2 regions of the Methylobacterium sp. E-046 genome follow, and region 1 is predicted to be linked to the other one. Evidence: predicted binding sites of a transcription regulator. Region 1 holds the regulator's gene; the other holds the start of a gene.
What was found. The regulator LexA, encoded in region 1, represses DNA repair genes until DNA is damaged. The targets are predictions, from matches to a motif close to TGTTCNNNNTGTGTTCNG.

Region 1 (11,109 bases):
CTTGCCGGTCACGTCGCCGAAGCCCCAGGCCAGCGCCAGGGCCACGACGTTCAGCGCCACGAAGGCGGCCGCGATGATGCCCACCCCGAACACCACCTGTCCAAGCCACGGACCCAGCGCCGGCGTGAAGGCCCCCGCGAGGTCGCCGACCGTCTCCAGACCGGCCTCGCTGCCCCGCCCGGCCTTGCCGATCGTGGCCGCGGCCGCGATCAGGATCGCCCCCATCACGCCTTGCGAGATCACCGCGCCCGCGAGGGTGTCGAGCCGCAGGCGCCTGGCGTGCGCCCATCCGAGGCCTTTGTCGACGATCGCCGATTGCTGGTAGAAGATCATCCACGGCATGATCACCGCGCCGATATTGGCGGCGATCAGCACCCGGTACCGCCCGTCGCCCAGCGGCATGTGCCCGAAGGAGGCGACGATCTCCCCCGCGTCCGGCCGTGCCGCGACGGCGAGGCCGATGAAGACCAGTTCGAACAGGCCCACCGCGATCGCCACCGCCTCGACGCGCCGGTAGCTCCCGGTGAACACCAGACCGAGCAGCAGAGCGGCCGGCAGCCCCAGGCTGACGAGGCGCGGCACGCCGAACAGGTCGCCGATCCCGGCGATGCCGGAGAATTCCGTGACGATGGCGCCGACCCCGGCGACCACGAGGCCGCCGTAGGAGATCCAGGCCCAGGCCGGACCGTAATGCGCCCGGATCAGCTCTCCGTGGCCGCGGCCGGTAGCGGTCCCCAGCCGGACCGTCAGTTCCTGGACGACGTAGAGGATCGGCACCAGCAGGATCTGGAGGAGCAACAGCGAGTAGCCCCAGCGCGCGCCGCTCTGGGCCGCGGTGATCAGGCTCCCGACATCCGTATCGGCGAGCATCACCACCAGTCCAGGGCCGGCGGCCTTGAGGAACGCGGACAGGCGAGGCAGGGAAGCGCTGGGCACGGCTCGGGAACAGTCCCGGGTGCGGGCAGTTCCGGCGCGCGGCTGCGGCGTTTTCCCGGAACGTGCGGGAGGAGAGGGCCATGGCGGAGAGCGCGGATCGGGGCGGTGGCTGGAGTCTGCAGGCGAGCGCCGTGCCCGACGGGGTGCGCCTGGAACTCGCGCTGTCCGATCTCGGGGGCGGCCCCGTCACCGCCGCGATCATCCTGGACCGGGCCGAGGCCCGCGCCTTCGCCCGGGCCCTGCTGGCGGCGGCTGGCGACGCGGCCGAGCGCACCTTTCCGAAACCGGGGACCTGAGCCGGATCAGCGCTGGATCAGGCCCGGATTGCGGCCCGGCAACCGCGGGACCACCGTGCCGCGCTTCTCGACCGGCCCGTCGCACGCGTAGGCGAATTCGGACTTCAGCGCGTCGAACACGGTCTCGCCGGTGATCCGGCACTCCTCCCGCACGGTCTCGTCGAGATAGGCGCGGGCGGCGGTGCGGAAGCGCGTCACCCGGGTCGCTCCCGGCTCGGGGTCGATCCGCGCCTCACTCAGGTTGCAGCCGGCATACTCGCGCAGGGTGTTCGAGACGATCAGCATCCGGCGCAGTTGCCGGTTGTCGTAGACCTCGTAGGGTTCCTTGCAGCCGATCGTCACCACCTGAGGGGTCAGCGCGACGTAGTTCCGCGAGATGTAGGAGAACCCGGTGGTGCACCCTGCGAGCGCAAGACCTAGGGCGATCAGGCCGAGGGGCAGCAGAGCTGCGGGTCGTCGCATCCTCGTCATCCCAGCCTGATCCCGGCCGCGCCCCGGCTTCTTCCCCTCCGGCGGGCGGCGGTGTGCATTGAAACGGCTCCGCTTGCGCCGTCAATGCGTTTCTGGCCCGGATGCGCCCGCGGCGACGCGAGCGTGGCCATAACTCTCTTGCGGAACACTTGCGGAACGTTTAACGTGTTCGTGATTTGTTTCCGAGACCGCCACGAGGCGGTCCACAAGCCGCGAGGCCCCATCAATGCTCACGCGCAAGCAGCTGGACCTCCTGCGCTTCATCCAGAACCGCATGCAGGAATGCGGCGTCCCGCCGTCCTTCGACGAGATGAAGTACGCCCTCGACCTGAAGTCGAAGTCGGGCATCCACCGGCTGATCACCGCCTTGGAGGAGCGTGGCTTCCTCCGGCGCCTCCCGAATCGGGCGCGGGCCATCGAGGTGATCCGCATTCCCGAGAGCCTGACCCAGGCGGCTCCGGTCCAGCCCCCCGCCGCCGAGCCGCGCCGCTTCACCCCGAGCGTGGTGGAAGGCGGCAAGTCCAAGCAGGCGCCGCTCCCCGCCAATGCCCGGATGATCGACGAATCCGGCCGGGCCATCTCGATCCCCGTCATGGGCCGGATCGCGGCCGGTACGCCGGTCTCGGCGATCCAGAACCAGAGCCACGCCATCACCCTGTCGCCGGACTTCCTGGCCGGCGGCGAACACTATGCCCTGGAGGTGCGCGGCGACTCGATGGTCGAGGCCGGCATCCTCGACGGCGATCTGGTGGTGATCCGCAAGCAGGACACCGCCAATACCGGCGACATCATCGTGGCCCTGATCGACGACGAGGAGGCGACCCTCAAGCGCCTGCGCCGCCGCGGCTCCTCCATCGCGCTCGAGGCTGCCAATCCGGCCTACGAGACCCGAGTCCTCGGGCCGGATCGGGTCCAGATCCAGGGCCGTCTCGTGAGTCTCGTCCGCCGCTACTGAAGCGGCGCGGCCGGCGCGTCGCCGGGCCCGCTTCCGGCGCCCGCCCGGTCAGCGTCGGTGGGCGCGACAGAGTCATCCGCGCGGCTGCTGTCCGCCGCGGCGGTCATCGGCCGCTGCGGCGTCGGCCGCGGATCCGGGCGCAGTCGCCACGGCAGGCCCCGGTCGAGGCTGCGGGCATAGCGCGCGGTGAACCCCGCGGCCTCGGCCCTGAGGGCCACGGCGCCGCGTTCTGACAAAATCTTTCGGTCGATGACGAACGGGCCCGTGCAGGTCGGGGGCGCCGTGAGGCCGGTGATCAGCACCGCGGCGCGGGGGCAATCCTCGGCGAAGGCGCGCCGGTCCCGGATCAGCGCGACCGCCCGTCCGTCCGGCAGGCGCGCGGTGCATCCGAGCCGGTCGCAATGCCCGCCGCCGGTCGGGGCGGCCAGCGCGCCGGGGCGCCGCCCATCGCCGTCCGCCTTCAGCCACTGCTCCAACACGAACCCCGAGGGGCTGCCCAGCGCCGCGAGGCGGCCGTCCGGTCCGCGCACCGCAGCGCCGCCGCCCTGCCGGTCGACGTAGAGGTCGTAGCGATCCGGCAGGGCCGCGAGCCAGAGGCCCAGCAGGATGGGCGGCGCGGCGAGCCAGCGCAGGCGCGAGACCGGGAGCGTCGCCAGCAGGAGACCGGCGGTCAGCAGGATCAGCGCCGTTGTCCCGAAGGCAGGCAGCACGAGGGTGGCGCGCTCGAACCCGGCGATCCACTGCGCGATCGCCAGCATGCCGCCCACCGCCTGGCCCATCAGCCACCAGATCGGCCGGTCGAGGGCGAAGGGATAGGCGAGGCACCCGATCACCGCGGATGGCATCACCACCAGGGAGACGAGCGGCAGCGTCAGGGCGTTGCCCACCAGCCCGAACGGCTGGATCGTCTGGAAATGGTAGGTGGCGAAGGGCGCGGTGGCGACCTGGGCAACCAGGGTCGTGGCCAGGGTTCCGGTGATCGCCGAGAGGCCGGTGCCGACGAGCCGCCCGATGCGTCCTGCCCCGGGACGCACGAACAGCCGGCCGTCGATCAGCCGTGCGCAGGCGATCAGCCCGGCCACCGCCCCGAACGACATCTGGAAGCTCGGGCCGAGGAGACCCTCCGGCTCCCGGGCCAGGGCGACCAGGGCGGCGAGGGCGAGGTTGCGCATCGACAGCGCCGGCCGGTCCACCAGGATCGCGCCCAGCATGATCAGGGTCATAAACAGCGAGCGCTCGGCCGCGATGTCCCAGCCCGAGAAGGCGCAGTAAGCAGTGACGCCCAGCATGGCCAAGCCGGCCGCGATCTTCTTGATCGGCCAGACCAGCGCGCAATACGGCACCAGGGCGAGGACCGCCCGCACCAGCCAGAACACCACGCCGGCGGCCAGCACCATGTGCAGGCCGGAGATCGATACGACGTGGTAGATGCCGGCGGCGCGCAGCGCGTCGTTGGTCTCAGGCCCGATCAGGCCCCGCTTGCCGGTCACCAGGGCCGCCGCCACGGCTCCCGCCTGCCCGCCCTCGGCCTGTGCGATCCGGCGGGTCAGCGCGTTGCGCGCGTCGTCCAGCATCGCGGCGAGACGCAGGTGCAGGGGCGGCGGCTCGGTCGGCGCGCGGATCGAGACCGCGCCGACCAGCGAGCCCACCGCGCCGATCCCCTGGAAATAGGCGTCCCGGGCGAAATCGTAGCCGCCCGGCCGGGCGGCTTCCGGCGGCGGCAGCAGCCGGGCCGTGGCGGCCACGACGTCCCCGGGCCGCGGGATCGGTGTCCTGCGGAACGACACCCGCACCCGGGCGGGCCGTACCTCCGCCGCGAGGCCGGCGAAACTCTCCACCCGGATCAACAGCCGGGCTCCGACCTCGCGCTCGTCGAGGGCCTCGACCATGCCGACGAGCGGGCCGATGGTGATCCGTGGGAGGATCGGGGCGGCGACCTGCGAGACCCGCCAGGTCGCCGCCGCGAAGCCGAGGAACGCGGCCGCCATCCCCAAAGCCAGCGCCAGGGCGGCCGGCCGCGCGCCCAGGGCTGGGGTCGGCGCCAGGGCGAGGGCCGCGCCGACGAGGGGGGCGACCAGGATCGGCCTGCCGTCGGCCGCCACGAACTGGGCCAGGATGCCGGCTCCGAAGGCCACCGCCAGCCAGGGGAACAGCCGGCGCTGCTCGACCTCCCGGCGGATCCCCTCGCGCCGATCCGCCGCATTGCCGCCGCCCCGCTGCGCGCGACCTCTCATCGGCGGCCGGGCGATTCCGCGGTCGATTCTTAACGCATCCGCCGGCCCGTGCTACAGCCGACGCTTCGTGCTACGGGCGCCCTGCCGAGCCCCCTCGCCGCTCCTCCGCCCTCCCGCGACCCTTCCCCGAACATACCGGACCGATGTCCTCAGCCGTCGTCACGCGCTTCGCGCCCTCGCCCACCGGCTACCTGCATATCGGCGGGGCCCGCACGGCGTTGTTCAACTGGCTCTATGCCCGCCACACCGGCGGCCGGATGCTGCTGCGCATCGAGGATACCGACCGCGAGCGCTCCACCAAGGGCGCGATCGACGCGATCCTCGACGGCCTGTCCTGGCTCGGCCTCGACTGGGACGGCGACGTGGTCTTCCAGTTCGCCCGCGCCGAGCGCCACCGGGCTGTGGCCGAGGCGCTGCTGGCCGCGGGCTGCGCCTACCATTGCTACGCCACCGCCGAAGAACTGGCGCAGATGCGGGAGACCGCCCGCGCCGAGGGGCGCCCGCCGCGCTACGACGGCCGCTGGCGCGACCGCGACCCGTCCGAGGCCCCCGCGGGGGTCAAGCCGGTGATCCGCCTGCGCGCGCCGACCGAGGGTGAGACCGTGGTCGAGGACGCCGTCCAGGGCCGGGTGACCTGGGCCAACAAGGACCTCGACGACCTCGTCCTGCTGCGCTCGGATGGGACGCCGACCTACATGCTCGCCGTCGTGGTCGACGATCACGACATGGGCGTCACGCAGGTCATCCGCGGCGACGACCACCTCACCAACGCGGCGCGCCAGACCCAGATCTTCTCCGCCCTCGGCTGGGACGTCCCGAAGATGGCCCACATCCCGCTGATCCACGGGGCCGACGGGGCCAAGCTGTCGAAGCGCCACGGGGCGCTCGGCGTCGAGGCCTACCGGGATCTCGGCTACCTGCCGGCGGCGCTGCGCAACTACCTCGTGCGGCTCGGCTGGAGCCACGGCGACCAAGAGGTCTTCACCACCGACGAGATGATCGCGGCCTTCGATCTCGGCGCGGTGGGGCGCTCGGCGGCGCGGTTCGACTTCGCCAAGCTCGCCAACGTCAACGGCCTCTACATCCGCACCAGCGCCGATGCCGACCTCGCGGCGGCGATCGAGACCATCCTGCCGAGCGTCGGACCGGAGCGCGGCCTGTCGGCGCCGCTTCCGGCCGACCTGAAGGACAAGCTCATCCAGGCCATGCCGGGCTTGAAGGAGCGGGCCAAGACGCTGATCGAGCTCCTCGACAGCGCCTATTACCTCTATGCCCAGCGTCCACTGGCCCTCGACGACAAGGCCCGTGCGCTCCTCTCCGACGAGGGCCGCGCCCGCCTCGCCGGGGTCCGGCCGGCGCTCGAGGCGCTGGCCGACTGGAGCGCAGCCTCGACCGAGGGCGCCGTGCGCCAGTACGCCGAGGCGGCCGGCTGCAAGCTCGGGCAGGTGGCCCAGCCCCTGCGGGCGGCGCTCACCGGCCGCACCACCTCCCCGCCCCTGTTCGACGTGATGGCGGTGCTCGGCCGGGACGAGACCCTGGCGCGGCTCGGTGATCAGGTGCCGCAGGGCTGAGCACGCCGCCATCCGGGCCGGTCAGGGGAACCGCGGATCGCGGCCCGGATTTCGCTTGGCGGAATCGGCGTTGCGAATTCCCTTGGCGTCGGGGTCCGGTTGTCACCGACCCCGTTGCTGCTGCAGTGCCGTTTGGGTAACCCATACCTGTGAGCACCCGCAGCATAATGCGGGTGCTCAGGCCCCCGGGACCGGCTCGGGCAGCCCGAGGCCGGTATCCGCCACGTCGCCACAGAAGGGTCCACGATCCATGAGCGCACCCAGCACCATCACCGTGGACGGCAAGTCGATCGAACTGCCGGTGAAATCCGGTACGATCGGTCCGGACGTGATCGACATCGGCAAGCTCTACGCCCAGACCGGCGCCTTCACCTTCGATCCGGGCTTCACCTCGACCGCCTCGTGCGAATCGAAGATCACCTACATCGACGGCGACGAGGGCGTGCTGCTCTACCGCGGCTACCCGATCGAGCAGCTCGCCGAGAAGGGTGACTTCCTCGAGACCTGCTACCTGATGCTGTTCGGCGCCCTGCCGACCGCGGCCCAGAAGGCCGATTTCGACTACCGGGTCACGCGCCACACCATGGTGCACGACCAGATGAACCGGTTCTTCACCGGCTTCCGCCGCGACGCGCACCCGATGGCCGTGATGGTCGCCTCGGTGGGTGCGCTCTCGGCCTTCTATCACGACTCGACCGACATCACGGACGAGAGCCAGCGGATGATCGCCTCGATCCGCATGATCGCCAAGATGCCGACCCTGGCGGCGATGGCCTACAAGTACTCGATCGGCCAGCCCTTCGTGTATCCGAAGAACGACCTCGACTACACTTCGAACTTCCTGCGCATGTGCTACGCGGTGCCCTGCGAGGAATACGAGGTGAACCCGGTCTTCGCCCGGGCGCTGGACAAGATCTTCATCCTGCACGCCGACCACGAGCAGAACGCCTCGACCTCGACGGTGCGGCTCGCCGGCTCCTCGGGCGCCAACCCCTTCGCCTGCATCGCGGCCGGCATCGCCTGCCTCTGGGGCCCGGCCCATGGCGGCGCCAACGAGGCGGCGCTGAAGATGCTGATGGAGATCGGCACGCCCGAGAACGTCAGCAAGTACGTCGCCAAGGCCAAGGACAAGAACGACCCGTTCCGCCTGATGGGCTTCGGCCACCGCGTCTACAAGAACTACGATCCGCGCGCCCGGATCATGCAGAGCACCACCCACCAGGTGCTGAAGGAGCTCGGCAAGACCGACGATCCGCTGCTCCACGTCGCCATGGAGCTGGAGCAGATCGCCCTCAAGGACGAGTACTTCATCGAGAAGAAGTTGTACCCGAACATCGATTTCTACTCGGGCATCACCCTCAAGGCGATGGGCTTCCCCACCGACATGTTCACGGTGCTGTTCGCCGTGGCCCGCACGGTCGGCTGGATCGCCCAGTGGGCCGAGATGATCGAGGATCCCTCGCAGAAGATCGGCCGTCCGCGGCAGCTCTACGTGGGCCCGGCCCAGCGCGACTACGTGCCGGTCGACCAGCGCGGCTGAGGCGGGACCTGTCCCGGGACAAGACCGACGGGGCGGCCGAGCGGCCGCCCTTCTCGTTTGCGGAGGCGCCCGTGCTCCGGCTCCCCTACCGCCCGCCCTACGACTGGGCGGCGATCCGCGCCTTCCTGGCCAAGCGCGCGATCCCGGGCGTCGAAATGGTCGATCCCGGCGGCGCGACCTACGCGCGGACGGTCAGCGCCGCGGGCCGGCACGGCTTCCTGACGGTGGAGCCCGGCGACGGCTGCCTGCACGCGGCGCTCCGCGGCATCGAGGCCGGCGACGCCCCGACGGTTGCCGGACGCCTGCGCAGCCTGTTCGACTGCGACGCCGACCCGACCGCCATCGCGGCCTGTCTTGCCCGGGATCCCGTCCTGGCCCCGCTGGTGGCGGCGCGACCGGGCTTGCGACTGCCGGGGGCCTGGGACCCGTTCGAGACCGGCTGCCGGGCGATCCTCGGCCAGCAGGTCTCGGTGGCGGCTGCCATCGGACTCGCCGGGACGCTCGTGGCGGCCTTCGGGACGCCGCTGGCGGAGCCGGCCGGCGGGTTGACCCACATCTTCCCGGCACCGGCGGCGCTGGTCGAGGCGGATGTTGCGCGCGTGCTCAACATGCCGCGCGCCCGCGGGGCGGCGATCCGGGCGCTCGCGGCGGCAGCGCTCGCCGACCCGGACCTGTTCGCTCCGGCGGAGACGCTGGAGGCTGCCGTCCTGCGCTTCACGGTCATCCGCGGGATCGGACCCTGGACGGCGCAGTACATCGCCATGCGGGTGCTCAAGCTGCCGGACGCCCTGCCGGTCGGCGATGTCGGCCTGCTGCGGGCGCTGGAGACCGGCACCGGACGCCCGAGCCCGGCGGCGCTGCTCGCCCGGGCCGAGGCGTGGCGCCCGTATCGGGCCTACGCGGCGCAGCATCTCTGGGCGGCGGACGAGGCGGTCGTGAAGGGGCGATGACCGCGCCGCCGTCCCAGGTGAGCGGAGCGACGCCATCTGATCGGCGCCGCGCTGATGTTCGGCGCCGCGCGGGCGCTCGGCGCAGTCAGGCTCGGCCGCCCGCGTCCTCATCCTGGCATGCGGACTGGGATGCGTCCTGAGGTGCGGCGAAGCCGACGCCGAGGAGCCCTCCAGATGGCGCCGCGGTCCCTGGAGGGCTCCGTCGAAGCCTGCGCTGCGCTCCGGTCCCCACGATGAGGAGGTGGGCCGGCAGGTCCACACCCCTTCCGCCCGACAGGATCCTCAGCGCCCGAACCGCTCGAACTTCGGGAAGCTGCGCGCCATCATCAACCCGACCTCGGCGCGATGGCCGAGCCACTTCTCCAGCACCGATGCGTTGGCGAGCCGGCCCTCCGGCGAGCCGTCCTGCCACGGCAGGCCGTCGGCCAGCTTGAACACGTGTGCATCGAGCAGCGTCCCGCTGCGGCAGCGCTGGAGGCGCACGCCCTTGCCGCGGGCGAGTTCGGCCACTTCGGAGATCGGGAAGACCAGCAGCAGCTTCTCCGTGTTCACCACCGCCACGTGGTCGCCGTCCGCCGGCACCAGCACGGCCGCGGTGGCGTCCCCGTCGAGGCCGAGCACGCTCTTGCCCTTGCGGGTGTTGGCCACCAGCGCGTCGGACGGCGCCATGAAGCCGCGCCCGTCCGAGCCCGCGATCAGCAGCTTGGTTTCCGGCCGGTAGGGCAGCGCCGCCACGATCTCGGTGCCGTCGTCGAGGTCGGCCATCAGCCGCACCGGGTCGCCGAAGCCCCGCCCGCCCGGCAGCTTCGAGGCTTCGAGGGTGAACACCTTGCCGTTCGTGGCGAGCAGCAGGATCTTCTGCGTGGTCTCCGTCGGGAAGGCGATCTTCAGGCTGTCGTCGCCCTTGAAGGCCACGCCCGTGAGGTCGGCGACGTGGCCCTTGAGCGCCCGGATCCAGCCCTTGGTAGAGACGATCACGGTGATCGGCTCGCGCTCGACCAGGGCCGCGGTGAAGTCGATGCCGCCGACATCCGGCGGGCTCGCCAGCGTCGTGCGGCGCTTGCCCAGCTTGGTCTCGGCCCCGAAAGTCTTCTTCACGGCGCGGATCTGCGCCTGGATCGCCTTCCACTGCGCCGGCTCAGAGGCGAGGAGGGCGTCGATCTCGGCCTTCTCGGCGGTGAGCGCCTCGAACTCGCGCTTCAACTCCATCTCCTCCAGCTTGCGCAGGGATCGCAGGCGAGTGTCGAGGATCGCGTTGGCCTGGAGTTCGGTCAGCTCGAACCGGGCCATCAGGGCGGCCTTCGGCTCGTCCTCCTCGCGGATGATGCGGATCACCTCGTCGAGGTCGAGATAGACGATGAGCAGGCCGCCGAGGATCTCCAGGCGGCGGTCGATCTGGCCAAGGCGGTAGCGCGAGCGGCGCTGCAGCACCACGCGGCGGTGGTCGACCCATTCCCGCAGGCACTCCACGAGCCCGATCACCTTCGGCACGAGGCCGCCGACCAGGACGTTGAGGTTGAGCGGGATCCGGGCTTCGAGTTCCGTCAGCCGGAACAGCGATTCCATCAGGATGACCGGATCCACCGTGCGCGAGCGCGGCTCCAGCACGACGCGCACGTCCTCAGCCGATTCGTCGCGGACGTCGGCCAGGAGCGGCAGCTTCTTCTCCTGCAGGAGCTCGGCCATCTTCTCGATCAGCCGGCCCTTCGGGATGCCGTAGGGGATCTCGGTGACGACGATATTCCAGGTGCCGCGGCCGAGATCCTCCTTGGTCCAGCGGGCGCGGACGCGGAAGGCGCCGCGGCCGGTCCGGTAGGCCTCGGCGATGGACTCGGCCGAGTCGACCAGGATGCCGCCGGTGGGGAAGTCCGGACCCTGCACGAACTTGGCGAGGTGCGCCGAGGTCGCCTCGGGGTGATTGATCAGGTAGAGCGCCGCGTCGCACAGCTCGGCGGCGTTGTGCGGCGGGATCGAGGTCGCCATGCCGACCGCGATGCCCTGGCTGCCGTTGGCGAGCAGGTTCGGGAACGCCGCCGGCAGGACGATCGGCTCCTCCTTCTCGCCGTTGTAGGAGGGCCGGAAATCGACCGTGTCCTCGTCGATCCCGTCGAGGAGCAGCCGGGCGACCTCGGTGAGCCGCGCCTCGGTGTAGCGGT
Region 2 (11,109 bases), on a different contig from region 1:
TTGGCCGCGACCAGGGCTACGTGACGCTGCGCCTCAACTCGGGCGAGCAGCGCCTGGTCCACGGCCAGTGCTTCGCCAGCGTCGGCGCGGTCTCGAACCCGGACCACATGAACATCTCGCTCGGCAAGGCCGGGCGCAACCGTTGGCTCGGCAAGCGCCCGCACAACCGCGGCGTGGCGATGAACCCGGTCGACCATCCGCACGGCGGCGGCGAGGGTCGCACCTCGGGCGGCCGCAACCCGGTCACGCCCTGGGGCGTGCCCACCAAGGGGAAGAAGACCCGGTCCAACAAGCGGACCGACGTGTTCATCCTGTCCAGCCGCCACAACCGCAAGAAGTAATCGCTATGGCACGCTCTCTCTGGAAGGGGCCGTTCGTCGACGGCTACCTCTTCAAGAAGGCCGAGGCGGCGCGGGGCTCCTCGCGCTCCGAGGTCATCAAGATCTGGAGCCGCCGCTCCACGATCCTCCCGCAGTTCGTCGGGCTCACCTTCGGTGTGCACAACGGGCAAAAGCACATCCCGGTCTACGTCACCGAGGAGATGGTCGGTCACAAGTTCGGCGAGTTCTCGCCGACCCGCACCTTCCCGGGTCACGCGGCCGACAAGAAGGCGAAGAGGCGCTGAGATGGGCAAGCAAGCCACCCCCCGCGCGCTCCCCGAGAACGAGGCGAAGGCCGTCGCGCGCATGCTGCGCGTCAGCCCGCAGAAGCTCAACCTCGTGGCGCAGATGATCCGCGGCAAGAAGGTCGACACGGCGCTCGCCGAGTTGCAGTTCTCGCGCAAGCGGATCTCCACCGAGGTCAAGAAGTGCCTCGAGAGCGCCATCGCCAACGCCGAGAACAACCACGATTTGGACGTGGACGACCTCGTCGTGTCCCAGGCCTTCGTGGGCAAGGCGCTGGTTCTCAAGCGCTTTCACGCCCGCGCCCGCGGCCGCGGCGCGCGTATCCTGAAGCCCTTCTCGAACCTCACCATCGTGGTTCGCGAAGTCCGCCAGGCCGAAGCGGCCTGAGGAGGATCTGATGGGCCAGAAAGTCAATCCGATCGGTCTCCGGCTCGGCATCAACCGGACCTGGGACTCCCGCTGGTTCGCCAACAAGGGCGACTACGCGAAGCTCATGCACGAGGACGTCGCGATCCGCGCCGCCCTCATGAAGCAGCTCAAGCAGGCGGCGGTCTCCAAGATCGTCATCGAGCGTCCGCACCGGAAATGCCGCGTCACCATCCACTCGGGCCGTCCGGGCGTGGTGATCGGCAAGAAGGGCGCCGACATCGAGAAGCTGCGCAAGCTCGTCGGCACGATGACCAAGGCCGACGTGACCATCAACATCGTCGAGGTGCGCAAGCCCGAGATCGACGCCACCCTGGTGGCCGACTCGATCGCTCAGCAGCTTGAGCGTCGCGTCGCCTTCCGGCGGGCCATGAAGCGCGCCGTGCAGTCGGCGATGCGTCTGGGCGCCGAGGGCATCCGGATCAACTGCTCCGGTCGTCTCGGCGGCGCCGAGATCGCCCGTCAGGAATGGTACCGCGAGGGCCGCGTCCCGCTGCACACGCTGCGTGCGGACGTCGATTACGGCACCGCCACGGCGTTCACGACTTACGGCACCTGCGGTATCAAGGTGTGGGTGTTCAAGGGCGAGATCCTCGAACACGACCCGATGGCCCAGGACAAGAAGGCCCAGGAAGAGGGCGGCCGCTCCGGCGGACGCCGTGAGCGCGATGGCGAGGGCGGCCGCGAGCGCGGACGCCGCGAGCGCGAGCACGCGTAAGGTAGGAAGCCATGCTGCAACCGAAAAAGACCCGCTTCCGCAAGCAGTTCAAGGGCCGCATCCACGGTGCGGCCAAGGGCGGCTTCGAGCTGAACTTCGGCCAGTTCGGCCTGAAGGCTGTGGAGCCCGAGCGCGTCACCGCCCGCCAGATCGAGGCGGCCCGCCGCGCGATCACCCGCGAGATGAAGCGCCAGGGCCGCGTCTGGATCCGGGTGTTTCCGGATGTGCCGGTCTCGTCAAAGCCGACCGAAGTCCGCATGGGCTCCGGTAAGGGTGCCCCGGATTACTGGGCCGCCCGGGTGCATCCCGGCCGGATCATGTTCGAGGTCGACGGCGTTGCCGAGAACATCGCCAAGGAGGCGCTCCGCCTCGGCGCCGCGAAGCTTCCGATCCGTACGCGGGTCGTCCAGCGCATCGCCGACTGAACGGAGGATATCGTGAAGTCGACCCAGAGAGTGTCTGATCTCAAGGCGTTGTCGCCGGATCAGCTGAATGACGAGTTGATCAACCTCAAGAAGGAGCAGTTCAACCTGCGCTTTCAGGGGGCCACCGGCCAGCTCGAGAACGTCGCCCGCGTCCGTGAGGTCCGCCGCGACATCGCCCGTGTCCGGACTCTGCAGCGCGCCAAGACGCTGCAGCAGGCCAAGGGCTGAGGCGGGTTTTAGGAGACAACCATGCCGAAGCGCATCCTGCAGGGCACCGTCGTCAGCGACAAGGGTGAGAAGACCATTGTGGTGAAGGTGGAGCGCCGCTTCACGCACCCGGTGATGAAGAAGACGGTGCGTCGCTCGAAGAATTACCACGCGCACGACGAAGCGAATGTCGCCAAGGTCGGGCAGACGGTGTTCATTGAGGAGTGCCGTCCCTTCTCCAAGACGAAGACGTGGAAGCTCGTCGAGGGCGAGGCCGCCCCGGTGGCCGAAGCTGGCGAAGCTGCCTGATACCGACGGTTTGGCGGCTGCGGGCGACCGCATCTGCCCGATTGTCCGCGGCCTTCGTAGCCGCGACGCTTCACGGCGCTGGACGCCTCGCTTGGCGGACTGCATCTATCAACGACGGGCACCCGGGCGAAGGTCGACCACCATGGTCGGGTTCGCGCCGGGTTTCTTCGTTCTGCGCCTGTAGGCGTTGTGTGATCCCTTCGCCGCGCCGCGCCCGGTGGCCCCGTGCTAGGATCATGAGGTCGGCTGGCGCCGGCGTTCGATCCTGCAATCTCTCGGAACCGACGCCTGTTCAAGTGGCTCCGTCGCATCCTGGAGCCGCGCCGGTTCAGCCGTCTTCTGATTGTCGCCCTGGAGGACGAACCGGGACGGCCAGAACGCAACGGCTCCGACTACGGTGACAACCGGGTCGGTGTTGGGCTGATCGTCCTGAACCCTGGAGGCGCGCTGCGCACGGGTGACGACGCGGGCGGCTTCTTCGCTGATGTGGTTGGAGGTGAGGCTGTCCTAGATCGGCGAGTCTGTCTTGGATCGGCGAGACAGAGATCGCCGCCGTCGGACGAGGACGCGCACGGGCTGAGGAGGCTGCTGGCCGCAGCGGCGGCAAGGTCGGTTCGCTTGAAGTGATTCTCCCTCGGATGGTCGACCCATCCCGGAAGTCCCGTCCTGGGGACCGATCGCTGTCACCACGATAGCCACGTCGACGGACGGCAGGCGCTTGCCGAGCCCGCAACGGCCCCTTGGCAGGGCCTGAACGGACAGCAGCCCCGGAGATGCTCCGAGGCTGCCCAATGTCTGGTGTCGAGGAACGCGCCGCAACCGGTCCCGGGTTGCGGCGGCGATCAGGCTTCGCCCTCGTCGAGCTCGTCGGCCGTCGGCGCGGCGTTCTCCAGGATCTTCTCCGCCACGAGGCCGGAATTCTGGCGGATCGAGGCTTCGATCTTGGAGGCGATCTCGGGGTTGTCGCGCAGGAAGCCCTTCGAGTTCTCGCGACCCTGGCCGAGGCGCTGGCTGTTGTACGAGAACCAAGCCCCGGACTTCTCGACGATGCCGGCCTTCACGCCGAGATCGATGAGCTCGCCGACCTTCGACACGCCTTCGCCGAACATGATGTCGAACTCGACCTGCTTGAACGGCGGCGCGACCTTGTTCTTCACGACCTTGACGCGGACCTGATTGCCGATCGCCTCGTCGCGATCCTTCAGGGTCGAGATGCGGCGGATGTCGAGGCGCACCGAGGCGTAGAACTTCAGGGCGTTGCCGCCCGTCGTCGTCTCCGGGCTGCCGTACATGACGCCGATCTTCATCCGGATCTGGTTGATGAAGATGACCATGCAGTTCGAGCGCGAGATCGAACCGGTGAGCTTGCGCAGGGCTTGGCTCATCAGGCGCGCCTGAAGGCCGGGCTGGCTCTCGCCCATCTCACCTTCGATCTCGGCCCGCGGGGTCAGCGCGGCCACCGAGTCGACCACCAGAACGTCGATGGCGCCGGAGCGTACCAGCGTGTCGGTGATCTCGAGGGCCTGCTCGCCGGTGTCGGGCTGCGAGATCAGCAGATCGTCGAGGTTCACCCCCAGCTTGCGGGCATAGACAGGGTCCAGGGCGTGCTCGGCGTCCACGAAGGCGCAGACACCGCCCTTCTTCTGGGCCTCGGCGATGGTGTGAAGGGCCAGCGTGGTCTTGCCGGACGATTCGGGGCCGTAGATCTCGACCACGCGGCCGCGCGGCAGGCCGCCGACACCCAGCGCTATGTCGAGCCCGAGCGAGCCGGTCGAGACGGTCTCGACCTCCTGCACCTTGTCGTTCTTGCCGAGCCGCATGATCGAGCCCTTGCCGAAGGCGCGCTCGATCTGAGACAGGGCGGCGTCGATCGCCTTGGACTTGTCCTTGTCCACCGGGGGCATGTCGACCACTTTCAATGCGGGCTGGGCCATCTGGCGGGCTCCTTATGAAGGGGTTGAGCGCAGTTCACAACGCGCCTCAACACCGATGTTATGTACTCGTTTTGTTCTAATCCGGCAAGGGCAGTCGGCCCAGGTGAGGCGGGGATCCGACCGGGCTTGTCGAGGGCATGACCGGTCCGGCGTCGTGAGCGGACGGATCGGGTCCGGCCCCGGTCGACGGGGTTCCGATCCACCGCAGCGGCTCCATTCCAGGTCCCCTCAGCAAGGTCCTGAATCCGTGTGCGCCGACGTTCCTGTGTCCTGCTTAAGCGTTGGGGCTTGATCTCGGGCTCGCCGGCGGCGCCGCGCAACGATGGTGCCGACGCTCGTCCCGCCGGATGATCGTCCGTCAGTACGGAGCGACAACCGCGCGGGCGATGGTTCGCCCGCGCGGATACCAGGCCGCCGCCGTTCCTCAATCCGCCATCGTCTTCTTCACGGTCTCGACGAGCTGCTTGAGGCTGAAGGGCTTGGGCAGGAAGTTGAAGGTTTCGCCCTCGGGCAGGTTCTTTCGGAACGCGTCCTCGGCGTAGCCGGAGACGAAGATCACCTTCAGGTCGGGCTGGTGCTTGCGCACCTCGCGCAACAGGGTCGGCCCGTCCATCTCGGGCATGACCACGTCGGAGACGACGAGGTCGATGGGCTGGCTGCCGTCGCGGACGATCGCCAACGCTTCGAGGCCCGAGGCCGCTTCCAGAACCGTGTAGCCGCGCGCCGAGAGGGCCCGGCTGTTGACCGCCCGGACGGGATCCTCGTCCTCCACGAGCAGGATGGTCCCCTGCCCCGTATGGTCGGCGGCGGGCTTGCGCGGCACCGGCTTGTCGGGCTTCCCCTGCGCCGCGTCGCCGGACCGGGCGGCAGCGGTCGTCTCGCGCGGCTTGCCGTCCGCCTTCGTGAGGACCGCCTCGGTGCGCGGCAGGCTGGGCTCCGAAGCCAGGAGCGGCGCCTCCTCGGGCTCGGCCACCGGCACGTGGCGCGGCAGGTAGATGCGGAAGGCGGTGCCCTCCCCCATGGCCGATTGCACGTCGATGGTGCCGCCGGACTGCTTGACGATGCCGAACACCGTCGAGAGCCCCAGTCCCGTGCCCTTGCCGATCTCCTTGGTGGTGAAGAACGGTTCGAAGATTTTCTCCATCAGCTCGGGCGGGATGCCCTGGCCGGTATCGCGCACCTCGATCAGCACGTGGTCGCCCGCCGGCGCCCCGCCGCGTCCCTCGGCGCTCGTGGCCGTCCCCGGATCGGTGACGTTCTCGGTGCGGATCATCAGCTTGCCGCCGTCCGGCATGGCGTCGCGGGCGTTGACCGCGAGGTTCACGATCACCTGCTCGAACTGGTTGACGTCGGCCTTCACGGGCCAGACGTCGCGGCCGTGCTTCAACTCCAGGGCGACCCGTTCGCCGAGCAGCCGCTTCAGCAGGAGCGTGAGTTCGGAGAGCGCCTCGCCGACGTTCATCACCTCCGGGCGAAGCGTCTGCCGACGGGAGAACGCCAGGAGCTGGCGGACGAGGCCGGCCGCCCGGTTGGCGTTCTGCTTGATCTGCATGATGTCCTGGAAGGCCGGATCGGTCGGCCGGTGGCTGGCGAGCAGCAGGTCCGAGTAGCCGATGATCGCCTGCAGCACGTTGTTGAAGTCGTGCGCGATGCCGCCCGCAAGCTGGCCGACCGCGTTCATCTTCTGGGCTTGGGCGACCTGCTGCTCCAGCTGGCGCTGAGCCGTCGTGTCGAGGGCGTACAGGATCACCCGCTCGCTCTCGTCGGTCTGCTGTCCCGGGTCGCCGCCGTCGGCCGGGCTGAGCCAGACCCGCGCGGATCGCCCGCCCGGCCCGTTCAGCTGGACTTCGATGGGCTCGGGATCCGTCAGCCCGCTCGTCGCACGGGCGAGCCCGGCCTCCAGGGCGGTCCGGTCGGTCACCGAGTCGGCGACGTTGGGCTCGACCCGGGACGCGGCCTCGCCGTCGATCGCCCCGTCATCCGCTTGGCGCGGCACCGTGCCGAACAGCCGCGTGAACGAGGCGTTGGCGCGGGCGATCCGCCCGGTCCGGTCCAGCGTCGCGATGGCGATGGGCGAGTTGTTGAGGAAGCGGGCGAGGCGCACCTCGGCGGCGCGCTGCGGCTCGTCGGCCTCGGCCCCGGCGGAGCGGTTGATCACGAAGGTCCGCGACGAGCCCGGCTTGCCGTCCTTGCCGAAGGCGACCCGGTGGTAGAGCCGCACCGGCAGGGTGTGGCCGTTGCGCCGCCGCAGGTCGAGGTCGAAGCGGTCGGTACGCACCTCGCCCGGCAGGCCGGCGGTGCGCACGAGGACATCCGCCTCCGGGGCGATCTCGGTGAGGTGCGGGCCGCCCGGGCCGACGCTGGCGAGGTCGTAGCCGAGCCAGGCCGCCAAGGTCGCGTTCATGTACACGATGGCGCCGGCCGGATCGATCGACAGGAAGCCCGCGGGCGCGTGGTCGAGGTAGTCGATGGCGTGCTGGAGTTCCTGGAAGACATTCTCCTGACGCTCCCGCTCGGCGGTGATGTCGGCCACCGTCCAGAGCGAGGCCGCCCGGCGCGGTCGCGCGAGGGGGCGGACCGAGACCCGGTACCATCCGAAGCCGCGCTCGCCGGCCGTGGGACCCAGCGGCGGCGACATGCGGACTTCCTCGGTATGGGCCCTGGCATCGCGCGAGGCCTGCGACAGGCGGTAGACCGCCTCGGAGACCTCCGGAGACCCGACGAGGATGCGCTCCACCGGCACGAGGTTGGAGAAGGTGTCGCCGCTGGCGATTCGCAGATAGGCCTCGTTGGCGTAGATCAGACGGCCGCCGTCCTCGACGACCAGCTTGCCGTCCGGCGACGCATCGACGATGCCCTTGGTGATGTCGTCCCGGGCGGCGCTGCCGCTGAGCTGGAGCGCCCCGATGGCCAGCGCGAACAGGAAGAAGACGCCCGCCATGGCCAGCAGGGCGAGCAGCCAGACGATGAGCGACTGGGCCTGCTCGTTGGCCACGAAGGACAGGCCGATCGCGGCGCCGACCAGCAGCCCGGCGAGCACGAGCAGGAGCCCGACCCGGCCCGGCTGCTCCGAGCGGTCGATCGAGCCCGTCCCCTGCGAGCTCGTCCCCTGCGAGCCTGCCCCCTGCGGCCCCGTCGCCTGAGCGACCGGCACCTGCACGGCGGCCTGCGCGGCGGGGACCGGCAGCCCCGAATTCTGCGGGCCTGCGGCGGGCGCCGAAGGTCCAGTGACGTCAGCCATCGGCTTCATTTCCAGAACAGTCACCCGGTTGGGCCCATCGGCCATATCAGGCCACGGGCAGGCCGGCACTACGCGCGTCGCGCCAAGCCTCGACACAGCCTCGCGAAAAAAGGTGGACGAAGCGTGGCTTCCGCGCGTCGTCCTCGTCCGTGACAGTGCCGCGGCGCACCGGGGCCTACGCGGCCCTCCGGCGCAGGCGCATCACGAACCCGATGACTTCCGCCACCGCGCGGTAATGCTCGGCGGGAATCTCGCGGTCGATCTCCACGGTGGCGTGGAGCGCCCGGGCGAGCGGCGGATTCTCGATCACGGCGACGCCGTGCTCGGCCGCCACCGTGCGGATGCGGAGGGCCAGGGCATCGACGCCCTTGGCGACGCAGACCGGCGCGGCCATGCCGGCCTCGTAGCGGAGCGCCACCGCGTAGTGGGTCGGGTTGGTCACAACGACGGTGGCGGTAGGCACGGCGGCCATCATGCGCTTCTTCACCCGCGCCATGCGCAGCTGCCTGAGCCGGCCCTTGACCTCCGGATTGCCGTCCGACTCCTTCATCTCCTGCTTCATCTCCTCCTTCGACATGCGGTGGCGCTTGCGCCAGCGGAACCGCGCGTAGAGCGCGTCGCCCAGCGTGATCGCGAGGTGCATGCACAGCATGCCGGCCAGCAGCCGCAGGCAGAGGGACAGGATCGCCGGCAGGGATGCGACCGGGTCGAGTTGGGCGAACACCTGCAGCCGGTCTCGGTCGTTCCACAGGAGCACGCCGCCGACCACGCCCACGGTGGTGATCTTGGCCAGCCCTTTGCCGAACTGGACCCAGGCCTCGATGCCGATGATCCGCTTCACGCCCGCCATCGGCGAGAGGCGCTCGAATTTCGGCATCAGCGCCTCGGGGCTGAACACCAGCGGGTGCTGCAGGAGCCCTGCGGCCAGGCCGGCGGCCGCCGCGAGACCCACCGGCACGGCCACCGCCTGCACCCACAGCCAGAGGCCGTGGGTCATGGCCTGCCGCATGGCGGTGGCGTCGTCCGGAAGGGTGTGGGCGTTCGCGAGATACGCCTTGAGCCCGTACATCAGGTTCTGCGCGATGTTGGGGGCCGCCATCAGCAGCGCGAGCGTGAAGGCCGCCAGGATCGCGAAGGTGTTGACCTCCGTGCTGTTCGCGACGTCGCCGCGCTCGATGGCCTGATCGAGCCGCCGTTGGGACGGCTCCTCGGTCTTGTCCTCGTCGTCGGTGTCCCCGGCCATCGCTGCCCGACCTCAGCCTGCACGCGGGACGGACGGGTCGCTCAGCGCCCCACCGACTCGGCGAGATACCGTCCGATATCGTCCAGGAAGACGCCCATCATGACGCCGAGGCAGCCGATCAGGATCAGCATGCCGATCATCACCGAGGCCGGGACCGCCAGGAAGAACACCTGGAGCTGCGGCATCAGCCGCGACAGGACGCCGAGACCGAGATTGAACAGGATCCCGAAGGCGATGAACGGTCCGGAGATCTGCACGGCCAGCGTGAAGCCGCGGGCCAGGGCCCGGGTCGCCAGCATCAGGGCGTCCGAGAAGGCCGGGACGCCGTCGGGCGGCAGCACCTCGTAGCTGCGGGCCAAGCCCTGGATGGCGAGGTGGTGCAGGTCGGTGGCGAAGATCAGCGTGATCCCCAGGAGCGACAGGAAGTTGCCGATCGCCACCTGCTGGCCGCCCTGCGCCGGATCCACCGTCATGGCGTAGGACAGGCCGAGCTGCGCCGCGACGATCACCCCGGCGGTCTGCAGGGCCGCCAGCACCATCCGCACCGTGAGGCCGAGCACCAGCCCGATGATCGTCTCCCCGAACAGGAGCCCGATCAGCCGCGGGCTGGCCAGGCCCTCCGTGCCGCCGAGCAATGGGCGCACGCTGGGAAACAGCACGAGGGTCGTCAGCAGCGCGAAGGCGAGGCGCAGGCGCGGCGGCACCGTCTGCTCGCCGACCCCCGGCATCAGCATGATCAGGGTGCCGATGCGCGCGAAGGCGATCAGGTAGGCCGACGCGATCCCGGGCAGGAGCAGGTTCATCGCCGCCCCTATGACACGCGGATCTAGCCCCTGTCGTGGCCGGAGCGTGCGTCATCCGCCGGTCGCGATGCGCGCGGCGATGCGCGTCATGTACCCGGCCATGGCGTCGCCGATGAAGGGCAGCATCAGCAGGAGCGCGGCGAACACGGCCACGATCTTGGGCACGTAGATCAGGGTCTGCTCCTGGATCTGGGTCAGGGCCTGGACCAGCGAGACCGCGAGCCCCACCGCCAGGGAGACGAGCATCAGCGGCCCGGCGATCTTCAGGAAGACGAAGATGCCGTCGCGGGCGACGTCGAGGATGGCGAGGCCAGTCATGGGGTGCCGTTCTGTGCCGGGATCATGGAGCGGGAGGGCCGGAGGGGTTCCCACGCGGGGCGCGGCGGATCCTCGCCGGCCGAGATGTTTGTTCGAGTCGCCCCGCATCGCGAGGCCGGCGCCGCGCTCCGGTCCGTCAGGATGAGGGAGCGGACCGGATGATCCGACTTCTCGGTCGGAACGCCGCCCATCGTCAGATCTGCATGCGCATGATCTCCTCATAGGCGGAGATCATGCGGTCGCGCACGGCGACCATGGTCTGGAGGGCGGTCTCGCTCTCGGCCACCGCGGTGACCACGTCGACCACGTTGGCCTTTCCGGAGGCGGCAGAGACGGCCTGCGCGTCGGCCCTGCGCCCGGCATCGCCGACGCTGTCCAGCGTCTGGCCGAGGAACTGCTTGAAGTCGCCGCCCGCTTCCGAGGCCGGCTGCACCCGGGGCGTGGGCCGGCCGGAGGCGAGACCCTGGACGGCGGCGTAGGCGCCCGCCGCGAAGTTGCTGGAAGCCATGGCTAGCCGTTCCCCGCGGTCACTTCAGGATCGCCAGCGTCTGGGCGAGCATCTTGCGCGTGGCGGTGACCATGTTGAGGTTCGCCTCGTAGGAGCGCTGGGCCTCGCGCAGATCCATGTTCTCGATCAGCGCGTTGACGTTGGGCATCTGCACCTCGCCCCGGGCATTGGCCGCCGGGTTGCCGGGCTCGATCTTCGTCCGGAAGGCCGACGGGTCGCGGCGGACGCGCCCCGCCTCCACGAGCCGGGCGCCGGTCTCGTCGTCGAGGTGGCTGGTGAATGTCGGGATCTTGCGCCGGTAGGGCTGCGCCCCCGCCGAGGCCGGCGCGGAATCGGCGTTGGCGATGTTCT

Region 2: recA (recombinase RecA) is a predicted target of LexA. The motif match lies at 4,707-4,724, and genes of this name have one in related genera.

Annotation. Positions count from the first base shown of each region.
Region 1 covers NZ_JAKSYP010000290.1:244,161-255,269, reverse strand. Annotated here, with positions in the region: gene MKK82_RS32805 (NRAMP family divalent metal transporter) at 1-936, opposite strand, end outside; gene MKK82_RS32800 (hypothetical protein) at 1,017-1,232, shown strand; gene MKK82_RS32795 (hypothetical protein) at 1,239-1,694, opposite strand; gene lexA (transcriptional repressor LexA) at 1,930-2,658, shown strand; gene MKK82_RS32785 (ComEC/Rec2 family competence protein) at 2,652-4,892, opposite strand; gene gltX (glutamate--tRNA ligase) at 5,036-6,463, shown strand; gene gltA (citrate synthase) at 6,714-8,003, shown strand; gene MKK82_RS32770 (DNA-3-methyladenine glycosylase family protein) at 8,075-8,953, shown strand; gene parC (DNA topoisomerase IV subunit A) at 9,236-11,109, opposite strand, start outside.
Region 2 covers NZ_JAKSYP010000251.1:73,248-84,356, reverse strand. Annotated here, with positions in the region: gene rplB (50S ribosomal protein L2) at 1-341, shown strand, start outside; gene rpsS (30S ribosomal protein S19) at 347-625, shown strand; gene rplV (50S ribosomal protein L22) at 627-1,013, shown strand; gene rpsC (30S ribosomal protein S3) at 1,024-1,770, shown strand; gene rplP (50S ribosomal protein L16) at 1,782-2,195, shown strand; gene rpmC (50S ribosomal protein L29) at 2,208-2,423, shown strand; gene rpsQ (30S ribosomal protein S17) at 2,445-2,711, shown strand; gene recA (recombinase RecA) at 3,554-4,615, opposite strand; gene cckA (cell cycle histidine kinase CckA) at 5,070-7,886, opposite strand; gene flhB (flagellar biosynthesis protein FlhB) at 8,062-9,129, opposite strand; gene fliR (flagellar biosynthetic protein FliR) at 9,171-9,932, opposite strand; gene fliQ (flagellar biosynthesis protein FliQ) at 9,984-10,250, opposite strand; gene fliE (flagellar hook-basal body complex protein FliE) at 10,444-10,758, opposite strand; gene flgC (flagellar basal body rod protein FlgC) at 10,778-11,109, opposite strand, start outside.